DNA from 3 places in the Streptomyces sp. NPDC058683 genome. Region 1 is predicted to be linked to each of the others. Evidence: riboswitches for the same ligand, from Rfam matches in the RefSeq annotation. Region 1 holds a riboswitch; each other region holds the start of a gene.

Evidence for each region. A riboswitch is a leader RNA that binds a small molecule or an ion and turns the genes downstream of it on or off. The one in region 1 is predicted to bind cobalamin.
Region 2: another riboswitch for cobalamin. It lies ahead of ACFWXC_RS32820 (cobalamin biosynthesis protein); the one in region 1 lies ahead of metE (5-methyltetrahydropteroyltriglutamate--homocysteine S-methyltransferase).
Region 3: another riboswitch for cobalamin. It lies ahead of ACFWXC_RS23805 (CbtB-domain containing protein); the one in region 1 lies ahead of metE (5-methyltetrahydropteroyltriglutamate--homocysteine S-methyltransferase).

The regions. Positions count from the first base shown of each region.
Region 1 is NZ_JBHXSK010000012.1:107,156-110,396, forward strand. It holds gene ACFWXC_RS15350 (alpha/beta hydrolase) at 1-724, shown strand, start outside; gene ACFWXC_RS15355 (flavin reductase family protein) at 784-1,299, shown strand; cobalamin riboswitch at 1,434-1,656, shown strand; gene metE (5-methyltetrahydropteroyltriglutamate--homocysteine S-methyltransferase) at 1,817-3,241, shown strand, end outside.
Region 2 is NZ_JBHXSK010000034.1:62,302-65,542, reverse strand. It holds gene ACFWXC_RS32835 (lysozyme) at 1-121, shown strand, start outside; gene ACFWXC_RS32830 (anion permease) at 296-1,546, shown strand; gene ACFWXC_RS32825 (hypothetical protein) at 1,566-1,793, shown strand; cobalamin riboswitch at 1,935-2,075, shown strand; gene ACFWXC_RS32820 (cobalamin biosynthesis protein) at 2,176-3,171, shown strand; gene ACFWXC_RS32815 (cobyric acid synthase) at 3,168-3,241, shown strand, end outside.
Region 3 is NZ_JBHXSK010000021.1:87,157-90,397, reverse strand. It holds gene ACFWXC_RS23825 (MarR family winged helix-turn-helix transcriptional regulator) at 1-95, opposite strand, end outside; partial or broken gene ACFWXC_RS23820 (acyl-CoA dehydrogenase family protein) at 179-373, shown strand; gene ACFWXC_RS23815 (enoyl-CoA hydratase/isomerase family protein) at 370-1,434, shown strand; partial or broken gene ACFWXC_RS23810 (enoyl-CoA hydratase-related protein) at 1,460-1,756, shown strand; cobalamin riboswitch at 1,826-1,968, shown strand; gene ACFWXC_RS23805 (CbtB-domain containing protein) at 2,004-2,225, shown strand; gene ACFWXC_RS23800 (CbtA family protein) at 2,247-2,999, shown strand; gene ACFWXC_RS23795 (hypothetical protein) at 3,110-3,241, shown strand, end outside.

The DNA.
Region 1 (3,241 bases):
CGGCACCGTCGTCATGGTGCCCGGCCGGGGAGAGAGTCGTGCCACCTACGGCCGTTTCGGCAGGCGGCTCGCCGCCGACGCCTACCGCGTCCGGGTCGTGGACGGCCCCGAGATCGACGCCGACGACCTCACCGGCACGCTGGCCCGGTTCGGTGACCGGCTCTCCGCCGCCGTCGACGGCACCGCGGCCTCCGAAGACGGAGTGACCGGTCCCCTCGTGCTGGTCGGCGCCGACTCCGGTGCCGCGGCCGTCGCGGCACTGCTCGGTCCCGGCGGCTCTTCGACCGCCGTGCGGCCGGAAGCAGTCGTCCTGGCGGGGCTGCCGGGCCGGAGCGGCGGCACGGCGGGCACCTGGGACGACGAACTCGATGTCCGCACGTCCTGCCCGACCCACCGAGGTGTGCTCAGCAACGACCCGGAGGCGCAACGGGGCACGCTCGACGCCCCGTTGCCCGGTGCCCTGCTCGACGCGGCCTACCACGCGGATCTCGCCGTCCCCACCCTGCTCCTCGTCGGCGACGCGGACCCGCTCGCGGACCGCGACGCCCTGACCGGCACCGCGAAGACCCTGTCCCGCTCCCGGCTGGCGGTGGTCCGCGACGCCCACCACGACGTCCTCAACGACCTCCAGCACCGCTCGGTCGCGGCCGAGGTCGTGAGCTTCCTGGAGGCGCTGCGTACCGGGCTGGTGCCCGCGATCGCGGTGGAGTCGAGCGCCTGGTGACGGCCGACATCGCGGGCCACGCCCCGCACCACTCCCCCTGCGTACCGAAAGGAAAGGGCATGAGCGCCCCGCTCCATCGAAGTCCGTCGCCGGCGGCCACCGCCCCCGACGGCGCGGACATCCTCCGCGACACCCTGCGCCGGCACGCCGCCGGAGTCACGGTGATCACCTTCCCGGGCCCCGTCGGCTTCACCGCCACCTCCTTCACCTCCGTCTCCCTGCGGCCGGCCCTGGTGTCGTTCTGCATCGGCCTCGAAGCGTCCAGCACGCCCGCCGCACGCCTCGCGGACCGTTTCGCCGTCCATGTCCTCGGCACGGCCAACGCCGGCCTGGCGGGGCAGTTCGCGCGCAGCGGGGTCGACCGGTTCGCCGGGGTGCGCTGGCGAGCGCAGCAGGACGGGCTGCCCATCCTCGACGACGTCACCGGCTGGCTGTCGGCGCGCATCACCCTCCGTCAGACCATCGGTGACCACCTGCTGGTCGTCGGCGAGATCGACTCGGGCGCGGTGGTCGAAGAGGCCCCGGCCCTCGTCCACCACAACGGATCCTTCGCGGCGGCGCACCCGCTGGTGTGAGATCCCGCCCCGGTCTCGACACCGTCGTCCGCGAGGTGGACGACGGTGTGCGCCGCCCGGGACCGGGTTCGGGTGGTCCAGCTCACATCATCCGGATGACGGACGTGTCGCCGCTCTCCGCGGCGGTACCCCGTAGGGTGACCGGTGCAGCTGGTTCGCCCCGTCCGCCAGGCGGGATGCGTCGCAAGAGGGAACCCGGTGGGAATCCGGGACTGCCCCGCAGCGGTGAGTGGGAACGAACGCCGTCATACGCACTGGGCCCGACGTACGGACCTGGGAAGCGACGGCCGGTAGGTGTCCTCCGTCAGGAGGGCGTGCCCGCGAGTCCGAAGACCTGCCAACTGCCCGCGCGCGAACCACTCGTGCGCGGACATCCCGGTGACCTCGAGGGCGGGTCGGCGTACCTATCAGGCGGATGACCGTGCCGTGCAGGGTCGTTTCCGTCCGGTTCGGCACCCCTTCGCGCTCTCGTCCCGTCTCCGGGATCTCAGGGATTCATCTCGCGAAGGAGATCTCCGTGACATCGAAGTCCGCAGCCGCGGCAGCACGGGCCACCGTGTACGGCTACCCCCGCCAGGGTCCGGACCGGGAACTGAAGAAGGCGATCGAGGGCTACTGGAAGGGCCGGACCGACGCCGACGCCCTCCGCGCCACCGCCGCCGACCTGCGCCGGAGCAACTGGCGGCAACTCGCCGGCGCCGGCATCCACGAGGTGCCGACCGGTGACTTCTCGTACTACGACCACGTCCTGGACACCACCGTGATGGTCGGCGCGATCCCCGCCCGCCACCGGGCCGCCGTCGACGCCGACGCGCTGGACGGCTACTTCGCCATGGCCCGCGGCACCCAGGACCTGGCGCCGCTGGAGATGACCAAGTGGTTTGATACGAACTACCACTATCTGGTACCGGAGTTGGGCCCTGACACCGTCTTCGCCGCCGACTCCGGCAAGCAGGTCGCCGAGCTGAAGGAGGCCCTCGCACTGGGCCTCACCGCCCGGCCCGTACTCGTCGGCCCGGTCACCTACCTGCTGCTCGCCAAGCCCGCCCCGGGCGTGGCCGCCGGCTTCGAACCCCTCACCCTCCTCGACCGGCTGCTCCCGGTGTACGCCGAGGTGCTCGCCGACCTGCGCGCCGCCGGCGCCGAGTGGGTGCAGCTCGACGAGCCCGCGCTGGTCCAGGACCGCACCCCGGCCGAGCTGAACGCCGCCGAACGGGCCTACCGCGACCTGGGGGCCCTGCCCGACCGCCCGAAGCTGCTGGTCGCCTCCTACTTCGACCGGCTCGGCGAGGCCCTCCCCGTGCTGGCCAAGGCTCCGGTGGAGGGGCTGGCGCTGGACTTCACCGAATCGGCCGCCGCCAACCTGGACGCGCTGGCCGCCGTCGGCGGACTGCCCGGCAAGCGCCTGGTCGCCGGTGTCGTCAACGGCCGCAACATCTGGGTCAACGACCTCGCCAAGTCCCTGTCCACGCTGGGCACCCTGCTGGGCCTGGCCGACCGGGTCGACGTCGCCGCCTCCTGCTCCCTCCTCCACGTGCCGCTCGACGCGGCGGCCGAGCGGGACATCCAGCCGCAGATCCTGCGCTGGCTGGCCTTCGCGAAGCAGAAGACCGCCGAGATCGTCGCCCTCGCCAAGGGCCTCGCCCAGGGCACCGACACCATCGCCGCCGTGCTCTCGGCGAACCGGGCCGACCTCGCCTCCCGCGAGAACTCCCCCATCACCCGGGACCCGGCGGTCCGCGCCCGTACCGCCGCGATCACCGACGCCGACGGCCGCCGCTCCCAGCCGTACACCGAGCGGACCACCGCCCAGCGGGCCCACCTCGGGCTGCCGCTGCTGCCGACCACGACCATCGGCTCCTTCCCGCAGACCGGCGAACTGCGCACCGCGCGTGCCGACCTGCGCACGGGCCGGATCGACAGGGCCGGCTACGAGGAGCGG
Region 2 (3,241 bases), on a different contig from region 1:
GCCGGCCGGATGGTCGCACTGGACCTTCTGGCAGTACGACAACAGCGGCAGCCTGCCGGGTGACCAGAATCTCTTCAACGGGTCGGCGAGCCGGCTGAAGTCGTTCGCCAAGGGCTCCTAGCCAAGGGGCGACCGGGCCGCCGGACCGGAAACGGGACGGCGGCCTCGCCCGCCCTCGCACGCGAATACCCCGAAGCCGATCCCAGACACCATGGAGACGACCCCAGTTCACCTTCCGTTCATCCAGGTTGCCTACGGTCCAACGGCCGATGACCTCTATAGATTGCCTGGGTAAATGGAAAACTTCTCGCTGATCCTCGCGATTGTGGTGGTGACCGCACTCGCGTTTGATTTCACGAACGGTTTCCACGACACCGCCAACGCGATGGCCACGACCATCTCGACCGGCGCGCTCAAGCCCAAGATCGCGGTGACCATGTCCGCCGCGCTGAACCTGGTGGGCGCCTTCCTCTCCGTGGAGGTCGCCAACACGATCTCCAAGGGCCTCGTCGACGAGAACGGCATCCGCCCCGAGGTCATCTTCGCCGCCCTGGTCGGCGCGATCCTCTGGAACCTGGTGACCTGGCTGGTGGGCCTGCCCTCCAGTTCCTCGCACGCCCTGATGGGCGGTCTGATCGGCGCCACCGTCGCCTCCGCCGGCTTCGGCGCGGTCCACGGCGACGCGCTGGTCACCAAGGTCCTGCTCCCGGCGGTCGCCGCCCCCGTGGTCGCGGGCCTCGCGGCGATGCTCTCCACCCGCCTGTCGTACGCGATCGGCAAGAACGCCGAGGACGAGGCCACCCGCAAGGGCTTCCGCGCCGGTCAGATCGCCTCCGCCGGCCTGGTCTCGCTCGCGCACGGCACCAACGACGCGCAGAAGACGATGGGCATCATCACCCTGGCGCTGATCGCGGGCGGCTCCATCGCCCCCGGCTCGAACCCTCCCACCTGGGTCATCCTCTGCGCCGGCCTCGCCATCGCGCTCGGCACCTACATCGGCGGCTGGCGCATCATCCGCACCATGGGCAAGGGCCTGACCGACCTCCAGCCGCAGCAGGGCTTCGCCGCCCAGACCAGCGCGGCCACCGCCATCCTGGCCTCCTCCCACCTCGGCTTCTCCCTCTCCACCACGCACGTCGTCTCCGGTTCCGTGATGGGCGCGGGCCTGGGCCGCAAGGGCGGCACGGTCCGCTGGTCCACCGCGACCCGCATGATGGTCGCCTGGGTGCTCACCCTCCCCGCGGCCGCGGTCGTCGGCGCGCTCGCCGAGTCCGTGACGGACCTCGGCGACTGGGGCACGGCGGTCGTCGCCGTCTTCCTCGTCGCCTCCAGCGCCGCGATCTGGAAGCTCTCCCGCCGCGAGGTGGTGGACAGCGCCAACGTCAACGACACCGACGGCACGGAGCCGGCCGGCGTGGTGACCACGGCGATGGCCGCCGTGACCCCGCCGCCCGCGGGCACGGTGACCGACGACCTCACCGCCACGATCCCGTCCCCCGCCCCGTCACCCGCGCCGGCCGCCACCGACCCGGCCGCGACCGTCTGACCCCCGAGGAAGAACCGACATGAACATCGACTGGGCAGCCATCGGCTCCGTCTTCGGCGTCAGCCTCGTGGTCACCGTGGGCATGGTGGCCCTCTTCACCCTCGGCATCAAGGGCCTCTCCGCCCGTGAACGCGCCACGGCCCAGGGCAACTCCGCGACCCTGGCCGTGACCGCCGCCTACCTGTGTTTCGCGGCCTGTGCGGCCGCCGTGGCCTACGGCATCCACCTGATCGTGGCCAAGGCCTGACCGGACCGGCCGCTCGCGGCCGCCGAAGGCTCCTCCCCGACCTGCTCGGGAGGAGCCTTCGCCATGCCCCACGAGCCCCGCTGGACAACCGGTGTGGGCCTTCCCACACACTCCCCTCGCAGGTCAACGGCAAGTTGACGGGTCTTCCGGGGGCGTGGTGGACTTCCGGAGCCAAGTACGGCGGCAAGAGAGGAAGCCGGTGCGAATCCGGCGCGGTCCCGCCACTGTCACCGGGGTAGCCATCCCCGGGAGCCAGGAACTCTCACCGCCGGTCTCGTCGAACCAGGGCGTGGACACCCTGAGTGAGGACATATCGCCATGCGCGGCTGCCGTTCGAGGTTGAGTACCCGGCCCCTCCCCGCCCCCGCGGCGGGCTGAGCCGATGGGTGCCGGTCGCGTCTTCGCGTACGGCGCCGCCGCCGGCCTTCTCGGCGATCTGCTGCTCGGCGATCCGCGCCGAGGGCATCCGGTCGCCGCGTTCGGCCGGGCGGCCGGGTCCGTCGAACAGGTGCTGTGGCGGGACCACCGCGGGTGGGGCGCGCTGCACACCGCGGTGTGCGCCGGCGGCGCCGTGACTCTGGGTGCCCTGGCCCAGCGGCTCGTACGACCGTCCACCGCCGCGTCCGTCGCGCTCACCGCGACCGCCACCTGGGCCGTCGTCGGGGGCACTTCACTCGCCCGTGAGGCCGGTGCCATCGGGCGCGCCCTGGAGACGGGGGACGTCGAGGCCGCCCGGGCCCGGCTGCCGCATCTGTGCGGACGGGATCCGCAGGCCCTGGACGCCGACGGGATCGCCCGGGCGGTCGTGGAGTCCGTCGCCGAGAACACGAGCGACGCGGTCGTGGGTGCGCTGGTGTGGGGGGCCGTGGGCGGGGTGCCGGGGCTGCTCGGGTTCCGGGCCGTCAACACCCTGGACGCCATGGTGGGCCACAAGTCGGCCCGGTACCGGCGGTACGGGTGGGCTTCGGCGCGGCTGGACGACGTGGCGGGGTGGCCGGGGGCACGGCTCACCGCCGTACTGGCCGCCGTCGCCGGAGATGACACCAAGGGGGCCGTGCGGGCCTGGCGGGCCGACGCGGCGAAGCACCCGAGTCCCAACGCCGGGCCGGTGGAGGCGTCGTTCGCGGGGGCGCTGGGCGTACGGCTCGGCGGGACCTTGTCATACGGCGGGCGGGTCGAGCATCGGCCGGTGCTGAACGGGGAGGGGCGTGCGGTGCAAGTCGCGGACATCGAGCGGGCGGTGCGGTTGTCACGGCGGGTGGGGTGGCTGGCGTTCGGGGCCGGCGCGGCCGGGGCCCTGCTGCGCGGGGCGCTTTCACGGCGCCCGGCACAGCGCTCCGCACAGCGCTCCGCACAGCGGTCGGCAGGTGCGTCATGAACGGCGGCGGTCTCCTCGTCGCCGGTACCACCTCCGACGCCGGGAAGAGCGTGGTCACCGCCGGTATCTG
Region 3 (3,241 bases), on a different contig from region 1:
TCCAGTTCCGCCGGGAGCCGGACCAGCACACCGGCGAGGGCGAGCCAGGACGGTGTCTCGTCGTCGGTCAGCCGGCGCGGCTCGGAAGTGATCACGGGAAAAGCCTAGCTTTGCGCCTCAAGTGATCCTGCCGACGGGTCGGTTGACGCTTCAAGCCGAAGAGGTCCCTCTTCGACCGGCCGAGCGGTTCGGCACCGACACCGGATACGCGGTCGCCGACCGCGCACTCCAGGTGCACGGCGGCTACGGGTACCTCAGCGCGTACGGTATCGAGAAGATCGTCCGCGACCTGCGGGTCCACCAGATCCTGGAAGGAACCAACGAGATCATGCGCGTCATCGTGGCCCGCGGCCTCACGGAGGCGTTCGGATGAGCGACGTCCTGCTGCACACCGCCGGCCGGGCGGCCCACCTCACCCTCAACCGCCCCAAGGCCCTCAACGCCCTGTCCCACGCCATGGTCCGCTCCATCGACGAGGCCCTCACCGGCTGGGAGCACGACCCGGCCGTCGAGACCGTCGTCATCACCGGCGCGGGGGAGCGCGGCCTGTGCGCGGGCGGTGACATCCGGAGCATCTACGAGGACGCCCGCGCCGGGGACGGCACCGCGTCGGCGGAGTTCTGGCGCGACGAGTACCACCTCAACGCCCGGATCGCCCGCTATCCCAAGCCCTATGTGGCGATCATGGACGGCATCGTCATGGGCGGCGGGGTCGGCGTCTCCGCGCACGGCAGCGTCCGGATCGTCACCGAGCGTTCCCGGGTCGCCATGCCGGAGACCGGCATCGGCTTCGTCCCCGACGTCGGCGGGACCTATCTGCTCGCCCTCGCCCCGGGCGAACTGGGCACCCATCTCGCCCTGACGGGGGCTCAGATCGGCGCCGCGGACGCCCTGTTGTGCGGACTCGCCGACCACTGTGTCCCCTCGGACAGGATCGGGCGGCTGATCGCCGACCTCGCCGACCGGCCCGTGCGCGAGGCGCTCACCCGGCACGTGCGACCGGCGCCGGTGGGCGAACTGGCCCGCCACCGGGAGTGGATCGACGCCTGCTACGCCGCCGGCACGGTCGAGGAGATCGTCCGGCGGCTGCTCGCCCACGGCGCCCCGGCGGCGAAGGAGGCGGCGGAGACCCTGCTGTCGAGGTCGCCGACCGCCCTGAAGGTCACCCTGGCGGCGATGCGCCGGGCCCGGCGGCTCGGCCCGCTGGAGCGGGTCCTCGATCAGGAGTACCGCGTCTCCTGCGCCGCCCTGTCCGCCCCCGACCTGGTGGAGGGCATCCGCGCCCAGATCATCGACAAGGACCGGAACCCGCGCTGGTCCCCGGCCACCCTCGCCGAGGTCACCGACGCCGACGTGGACCGGTTCTTCGCTCCGCTCGGCGAGCGCGAACTGGGGCTCGCAGGACCCGGCACCACCACGGAGGCGGCCTGGTGAGGCGAGTTCACCGAGGCCCGGCCGCTTGACCGGGCGCACCATGGACGCGGCCGAGGCGGAGCGCAGCGGGCTGGTGGCGCGCGTGGTGCCGGCCGGCGAACTGCTCGGCGAGGCCCTCGCGGTCGCCGAGACGGTGGCGGGCATGGCGCTGCCGGTCGCGATGATGGCGAAGGAAGCCGTCGGCCGGGCCTTCGAGACGACGCTCGCCGAGGGCGTCCGCTTCGAACGGCGGCCGTTCCACCCGGTGTTCGCCACCGCCGACCAGAAGGAGGGCATGAACACCTTCGTCGGCAGACGCCCGACCGAGTTCCGTCACCGCTGACCCGGCATGCCCAGAACCGGCCACCAGGCGCGAGATGAAGATCACGCCTGGTCATGCGGTCTTGGCCGTGCCCCTGACACGCGGTACGGTCTGTCCGATATCGACGACGCCAGAACGGAAGCCGGTGAGAGTCCGGCACGGTCGCGCCACTGTATGCGAGAGCCCCCGGGACCTCGTGAGTCAGACCCGTAGCCGTCGTCCAATGCACCACCGAGATGGGACGCGAACTCCCAGAGGAGGTTCTGCCATGGCGCAGACCGTCGCGCAGCCGACAGCCACCACCCCCGTCGTTCCCGCCAAGCTGCCGCTGAGTGCGATAGCTCCCTGGGCGGTCTTCTTCGGCATCCTCATGCTCATCCTGCTCTACTTCGTCGGCGCCGAGCAGGGCGCCACCTCCGTGTTCAACGGCACGGACGTCCACGAGTGGGTGCACGACGCCCGCCACCTCCTCGGCTTCCCCTGCCACTGACGTAAGGGACGCCGCACGCTCATGAACTCCGCAACGGTAAGAAACCTCCTGGTGCGGGGCATGCTCGCCGGCCTGGCCGCCGGCGTGCTCGCCCTCGTCGCCGCCTATCTCCTCGGTGAACCGAACGTAGACAAGGCGATCGGCTTCGAGGACGCCCACTCGCACGAGCACGAGATGGAGGTCGTCTCCCGTTCCCTCCAGTCCACCGCCGGCCTGGCCACCGGTGTGCTGCTCTACGGGGTCGCCTTCGGCGGCATCGCCGCCCTCGCCTACTGCTTCGCCCTCGGCCGCGTGGGCCGCTTCTCGCCGCGGGCGACGGCGCTGCTGCTGTCCGGCAGCGCGCTGCTCGCCGTGTACGTGGTGCCGTTCCTGAAGTACCCGGCCAACCCGCCGTCGGTGGGCGACCCGGACACCATCGGCAAGCGGACCACGCTGTACTTCCTCATGATGGTGCTCAGCGTGCTGCTTGCGGTCGCCGCGACCATCCTGGGCAAGCGGCTCCGGCCGAGCCTCGGCACCTGGTGGGCGACCGTCGTCGCGGTGGCCGCGTTCGCGGTCGTCATCGGGCTGGCGTACCAGTTCCTGCCGACCATCAACGAGGTGCCGGCGGACTTCCCGGCCACGCTGCTGTGGCGGTTCCGGCTCTCCGCGCTGGCCATCCAGCTGGTGCTGTGGGGCGGATTCGGCCTGCTCTTCGGTGAGTTGGCCGAACGGCAGCTCAACCCCAGGCCGGCGACGGCCCCGGCCGGGCGGACGGTTCCCGCCGCCCACTGAACGATTCACGTCACGCGAGGGCCCTTCGGAACGATCCGGGGGCCCTCTCGCGTTCTCCGGGAACCGGCCCATCAGGCGGGGACGAGCAAGGCGAGGAGCGGAGGACCCGAGTGGCCAGACACCCCCAGCCACGCCGTATCACCCTCGGCGGCCACGAGGCCGTCGCCCTCACTGTCCGCGAGTACGAGCAACTGGTCGCCAGCCGTCGGCAGATCGGCGGCCAGAGCGCCCGGGTACGGGTG